Linked DNA regions of Catenulispora sp. EB89. The protein of the gene in region 1 interacts with the protein of each later gene in a pairwise test. Links are inferred from orthologs where the notes say so. Each region holds a gene or a part of one and is shown on either strand. Other genes may lie near its edges. The genes, in order: thrS and rplA.

The links.
Region 2: the proteins of thrS (region 1) and rplA interact in binary tests that used the Escherichia coli proteins (3 or more experiments, as listed by UniProt). The link is inferred for Catenulispora sp. EB89 from one-to-one orthologs.

The regions. Positions count from the first base shown.
Region 1 is NZ_JBGCCU010000021.1:213,820-217,011, forward strand. Bases 1-2,880 are described here. They hold thrS (threonine--tRNA ligase), read left to right. Parts: upstream 1-368; coding sequence 369-2,393; downstream 2,394-2,880. Other genes in these bases: ABH920_RS35640 (hypothetical protein), read right to left, coding at 1-197; ABH920_RS35650 (endonuclease V), read left to right, coding at 2,494-2,880. In the rest of the region: more of ABH920_RS35650, read left to right, coding at 2,881-3,165. UniProt on the Escherichia coli protein: Catalyzes the attachment of threonine to tRNA(Thr) in a two-step reaction: L-threonine is first activated by ATP to form Thr-AMP and then transferred to the acceptor end of tRNA(Thr). The rate-limiting step is amino acid activation in the presence of tRNA.
Region 2 is NZ_JBGCCU010000040.1:56,232-59,514, forward strand. The notes cover bases 21-2,991. They hold rplA (50S ribosomal protein L1), read left to right. Parts: upstream 21-1,134; coding sequence 1,135-1,848; downstream 1,849-2,991. Other genes in these bases: ABH920_RS46735 (cell wall-binding repeat-containing protein), read left to right, coding at 21-309; rplK (50S ribosomal protein L11), read left to right, coding at 596-1,030; rplJ (50S ribosomal protein L10), read left to right, coding at 2,325-2,849; rplL (50S ribosomal protein L7/L12), read left to right, coding at 2,902-2,991. Outside these bases: more of ABH920_RS46735, read left to right, coding at 1-20; more of rplL, read left to right, coding at 2,992-3,283. UniProt on the Escherichia coli protein: One of the primary rRNA binding proteins, it binds very close to the 3'-end of the 23S rRNA. Forms part of the L1 stalk. It is often not seen in high-resolution crystal structures, but can be seen in cryo_EM and 3D reconstruction models.

The DNA.
Region 1 (3,192 bases):
AGGTCGCTGAGTGCGAAGTACAGGTCGGAGGCGGACTGCGCCAGCGGCGCGGTCTCCTGCCCCACCCGGGCCACTCCGTGCTGGGTGTCCGCCACGGCGAGCGTCCCCGTGGTCAGCGCCGCTGCCGCGAGTACTACAACAGCGCCGGTCCATAGCTGCAGCCTGGTCGGTGTCCTGCGTTCAGTTGTCCGCCCCACGGAACCACCGTAGGCACCCTTCGTGAACGGATGACGACGTCACGTAGAACGTTGATTCAACAGGCCGGTCGGACGGCCCCTGGGACTACTGTCGCGCGAAGCACCCGCGGCGGTCGGTAAAGTTTTCTCCTGATCGGCCCCGCCTGTTGACCCCCTTTGAAGGAGCACCCCGTGTCCGACTTCGCAGTGACGATCGCCGACGGCCCCAGCCGGGACGAGCGGACGGTCACGGTCGGCACGACGCTGGCGGACCTGTTCGCCTCTGGCGACGTCAAACACAGCGCCGGCGACCGCTCCGTCGTGGCCGCCCGCCTGACCGACCCGGCCGGGACCCGGCTCGTCGACCTGGCCACCCTGGCCAAGGCCGGTGACCTGGTCGAGCCGGTCGCCGCCGACTCCGAGGACGGTCGTGCGATCATCCGCCACTCGACCGCGCACGTGCTGGCGCAGGCCGTGCAGCAGGCGTTCCCGGAGGCGAAGCTCGGCATCGGCCCGCCGATCCGCAACGGCTTCTACTACGACTTCGACGTCGAGCGGCCGTTCACTCCGGAGGACCTGAAGGCTCTCGAGAGCCGGATGCAGACGATCATCAAGCAGGGGCAGTTGTTCTCGCGGCGTCCTGTGACGGATGAGGACGCCCGTGAGGAGCTCTCTGCAGAGCCCTACAAGCTGGAACTGATCGGGCTCAAGGGCAAGGCCTCCGCCGACGACGCCGGCGAGGGCGTGGACGTCGAGGTCGGCGCCGGCGAGCTCACGATCTACGACAACCTGGACGCCAAGACCGGCGAGCTGTGCTGGAAGGACCTCTGCCGCGGTCCGCACGTGCCGAGCACCCGGTTCATCCCGGCGTTCAAGCTGATGCGCTCTGCGGCCGCTTACTGGCGCGGTAGCGAGAAGAACCCGCAGTTGCAGCGCATTTACGGGACTGCGTGGGAGACCCGGGACGCGCTCAAGGCGCACCTGGAGTTCCTGGCCGAGGCGGAGAAGCGCGACCACCGCAAGATCGGTGCGGAGCTCGACCTGTTCTCGTTCCCCGACGAACTGGGTAGCGGTCTTCCGGTGTTCCACCCCAAGGGCGGGACCATCCGTCGGGTCATGGAGGACTACTCCCGTAAGCGCCATGAAGAGGCGGGGTACGAGTTCGTCAATACTCCGCACATCACTAAGGGGAACCTGTACGAGATCTCGGGCCACCTCGACTGGTACAAGGACGGGATGTTCCCGCCCATGGTTCTGGACGAGGGACACGGCAAGCAGGAGTACTACCTGAAGCCGATGAACTGCCCGATGCACAACCTGATCTACCGGGCCCGAGGGAAGTCCTACCGCGACCTTCCGCTGCGGCTGTTCGAGTTCGGCACGGTGTACCGCTATGAGAAGTCCGGCGTGGTGCACGGACTGACGCGGGTCCGTGGGCTTACCCAGGACGACGCGCACATCTACTGCACGCGCGAGCAGATGCGTGACGAGCTCGTCAGCCTGCTGCGGTTCGTGCTGGACCTGCTGCGTGACTACGGTCTGAACGACTTCTACCTGGAACTGTCCACTAAGGACCCGGAGAAGTACGTCGGTACCGATGAGGAATGGGAACTCGCTACAGAGACTCTGCGCGAGGTCGCGGAGGGCGAGGACCTGGAACTGGTCATGGACCCCGGCGGTGCGGCGTTCTACGGCCCGAAGATCTCGGTGCAGGCGCGCGACGCCATCGGCCGGACCTGGCAGATGTCGACCATCCAGCTCGACTTCCAGCTGCCGCAGCGCTTCGACCTGGAGTACCAGGCCGCCGACGGCTCGCGGCAGCGGCCGATCATGATCCACCGGGCGCTGTTCGGGTCGATCGAGCGGTTCTTCGGGGTGCTGACCGAGCACTACGCCGGGGCGTTCCCGGCCTGGCTGGCGCCGGTGCAGGTGGTCGGGATCCCGATCACCGACACGCACGTGCCGTACCTGGAGCTGGTGGCGGCGAAGCTGCGCGCGCAGGGCGTCCGGGTGGAGGTCGACTCCTCGGACGACCGGATGCAGAAGAAGATCCGCAACGCGCAGAAGCAGAAGGTCCCCTACATGCTGCTGGCCGGTGACGAGGATGTGGCGAAGGCCGCAGTTTCGTTCCGGTACCGCAGTGGGGAGCAGAACAACGGGGTGCCGGTGGACGACGCCGTCGCCGAGATCGTGAAGGCGGTGCAGGAGCGGATCTGAACGCGGATCCGCGGCGCCGCGTGGCGTGTCCGGTCGACCGGGACCGACGGGGGCCCCGGTCAGCCGGCCGGACACGGACGGGGAAGCAGGGGGATGAGCAGTGCTGATCACGCATGAGAGATGGCCGCGGACGGCGCAGGACGCCGAGGCGGAGCAGGCGCGGCTGGCGGGGCGGGTGGACGTGTCCACGCCGCTGACGCCGTTCCGGTACGTCGCGGGGCTGGACGTGGCCTATGCGATCGACTCCTCGCGGGTCGCGGGGGCGGTCGTGGTGCTCGACGCGGACACGCTCGCGGTCGAGGACATGGCGACGGCGGTGATGGACGTCGAGTTCCCGTATGTGTCCGGGCTGTTGGCGTTCCGGGAGATGCCGGCGCTGATCAGCGCGCTGGGGCGGCTGACGGTGGAGCCGGACGTGCTGGTGTGCGACGGGTACGGGATCGCGCATCCACGGCGGTTCGGGCTGGCGTGCCACCTCGGGGTGCTGGCCGGGAAACCGGCGATGGGGGTGGCGAAGACGGCCTTCGTGGGGCGGTTCGCCGAGCCCGGGATTCAGCGCGGTGAGGCTGCTGACTTGGTGCACGACGGGGAGGTCGTCGGTGCGGTGCTGCGGACTCAGCTTTCGACGAAGCCGGTGTACGTGTCGCCCGGGCATTTGATCACGGTGGGTGACGCCACGCGGCTGGCGCTGCGGTTGGCGACCAAGTTCCGGCTGCCGGAGACCACGCGGCTGGCCGACCAGCTTTCGCGGCGGGCGCTGGCGGGGGCGTAGGTCTTTCAGGTCCCCTTGGGGGTTTCT
Region 2 (3,283 bases), on another replicon or contig:
CTGCTGGTGAACCCGGCCACGGGGCTGTCCGGGCAGGACACCGCGCTGCTGGACGCGAACCGCGGGGAACTGTCCGGCGGCTTCGTGTTCGGCGGGCCGGTGGCGGTGCCGACCGGGGTCGACAAGGAGCTGGCGAAGGCGATCGCCGGTCCGCTGGGCGTGATCGACGGCGGCGGGAACAAGGTGGCCGCCGCGGGGTCCGGCTCGGGGGTCGCGGGGTCGGGGGTCTCGGCGGCGCGTGCGGCCGCGGACCTGGCTTCGGCGCTGCCGAGCGGGGCTCATGGTCTGGCCAAGCCGGTTCGGCCGTAGCTCGGCCGTGATTCGGCCGTGGTTCGGCCGTAGGCAACGCTGTATCGGCTTAGCGACATAGCGATGTAACGACGTAACGGATGTCGTGAGCCGTGAGGAACAACGCTCCTGGGAGCGATGTTGTGCATGAGGCCTCCGTACCGGTCCTGACCGGTGCGGGGGCCTCGCGGCGTCCGGGGCACGGCAGCCGGTCCGGTAGGCTTGGCTGCTGTTGCCTTATGGCGACGTCCCTCCGCCGTGCCCTTGGTAGGGGTTATCGGCGACGTCTACAGAAACGAGTACGGGAATGCCTCCCAAGAAGAAGCTCACCGCGGTCATCAAGCTGCAGATCAAGGCCGGTATGGCGAACCCGGCCCCGCCCGTCGGCCCGGCTCTGGGTCAGCACGGCGTGAACATCATGGAGTTCTGCAAGCAGTACAACGCGGCCACCGAGTCGCAGCGCGGCCAGGTCGTCCCGGTCGAGATCTCGGTGTTCGAGGACCGCTCCTTCACCTTCATCACGAAGACCCCGCCGGCGGCGAAGCTGATCCTGAAGGCCGCGGGCATCGAGAAGGGCTCGGGCGTCCCGCAGAAGGACAAGGTCGCGACCCTGTCGCAGGCCCAGGTCCGGGAGATCGCCGAGACCAAGATGCCCGACCTGAACGCGAACGACGTCGAGGCCGCGATGAAGATCATCGCCGGCACCGCGCGTTCCATGGGCGTCATCGTCTCCGACAGCTGAGCTGTCCGAGCCGGAACACCAGCAGTACCAGCACCACCGGAACCAGTGGCAGAGCCGCGCGCGGCTCGCGAAGACCACACCTCACCATCCCTAGGAGAGCAGCAATGAAGCGCAGCAAGGGCTACCGCAACGCCGCGGCGAAGATCGACGCCGACGAGCTGTACACGCCGGTGGCGGCCATCCGCCTGGCGAAGGAGACCTCGGTCACCAAGTTCGACAGCTCCGTCGAGGTCTCGATGCGCCTGGGCATCGACCCCCGCAAGGCCGACCAGATGGTCCGCTCCACCGTCGTGCTCCCGCACGGCACCGGCAAGACCGCCCGCGTGCTGGTCTTCGCCCAGGGCGACAAGGCCGAGCAGGCCCGCGAGGCCGGCGCCGACATCGTGGGCTCCGACGAGCTCATCGACGAGGTCGCCAAGGGCCGCCTGGACTTCGACGCGGTCGTGGCCACCCCGGACCTGATGGGCAAGGTCGGCCGCCTGGGCCGGGTCCTGGGCCCGCGCTCCCTGATGCCGAACCCGAAGACCGGCACCGTCACCGCGGACGTGGCCAAGGCCGTCAACGACATCAAGGGCGGCAAGATCGAGTTCCGCGCCGACCGCCACTCGAACCTGAACTTCATCATCGGCAAGGTCTCCTTCTCCGAGCAGCAGCTCGCCGAGAACTACGCCGCCGCCCTGGAGGAGGTGCTCCGCGTGAAGCCGAGCGCCGCCAAGGGCCGCTACCTGAGGAAGATCACGTTCGCCACCACCATGGGCCCCGGCATCCAGGTGGACGCCAACCGCGTGCGCAACGTCGTGGCTGACGACGAGGCGTGAGTTAGAGGCAGCCAGGCAGCCAGAGGCCAGGAGGAGCCCCCGTCCGTGAGGACGGGGGCTTTTCGTTGCCGCTGTTCGGTTCTCGTCGGGCCCACGGGGCGGTCAGGGCGCTGAGGGAGCACTGAGGGGCGCTGCGCGAGCCTTGCGGCGCCCGCCGAGTGGATCGGCGGCGGGATCCCTGCCGACCGAACAGATCCGGCCAGGAGCGGCCGTGTGCGCAGCCGGTCAAAACCACCCTCGACCCCGTGCTAATCTTGACGCAGCCGAAGACCGCTGGTCGCTGCTCCGAGCCGAACGGCCCGGATCAGTCGAAGGCCTCCACACGGAGCGACCCGCCGAGGCGCGATAAGTGAAGCAGTTGTAGCTCGTCCTTCTGGGACCGGCCTTCTTACCTGTGACGCCCGCGCTGACGCGCCGGGCGTTTTTTCGTGTCTGGTGGCTCATCGTCGGCTCTGACACCCCGGAAGGAGGCCCGTATGGCGAGGCCTGACAAGGCGGCTGCGGTCGCCGAGATCGCGGATCACTTCCGCGGCTCGAACGCCGCCGTGCTGACCGAGTACCGCGGGCTCACTGTCGCGCAGCTGAAGGAGCTTCGGCGCGCGCTCGGTGCGACCACGGACTACGCCGTGGTGAAGAACACGCTGACCAAGGTCGCTGCTCGCGAGGCCGGTATTGAGGGTCTGGACGAGTCGGCGCTGAAGGGTCCTTCGGCTATCGCCTTCATCAAGGGCGACCCGGTCGAGGCGGCCAAGGGTCTTCGTGACTTCGCCAAGGCGAACCCCCTTCTGGTGATCAAGGGCGGGGTGATGGAGGGCAAGACCCTCACCCCGGCCGAGATCGCCAAGCTCGCGGATCTGGAGTCCCGCGAGGTTCTGCTGGCCAAGGCGGCCGGCGCGATGAAGGCGTCCCTCGCGAACGCGGCGGCGCTCTTCCAGGCTCCTTTGGCCAAGGCCGTCCGTACCGTGGACGCGCTGTCGGCCAAGAAGTCCGCCGACGCCTGATAGGCACCCGGCACAACCGAGCTAGAACTCACTTAGAGAAAGGACGCCTATCATGGCGAAGCTCAGCAACGACGAGCTGCTCGAGGCTTTCAAGGAAATGACCCTGATCGAGCTCTCTGAGTTCGTGAAGCTGTTCGAGGACACCTTCGACGTCAAGGCTGCCGCCCCGGCCGCCGTCGCCGTCGCGGGCCCGGCCGCGGCCGCCGCCGAGGCCGCTGTCGAGCAGGACGAGTTCGACGTCATCCTGGAGTCGGCCGGCGACAAGAAGATCCAGGTCATCAAGGTCGTGCGCGAGCTGACCTCGCTGGGCCTCAAGGAGGCCAAGGACCTGGTCGACGGTGCGCCGAAGCCGGTCCTGGAGAAGGCGACCAAGGAGGCCGCCGAGAAGGCCAAGGCTTCCCTGGAAGAGGCCGGCGCCGGCGTCACCGTGAAGT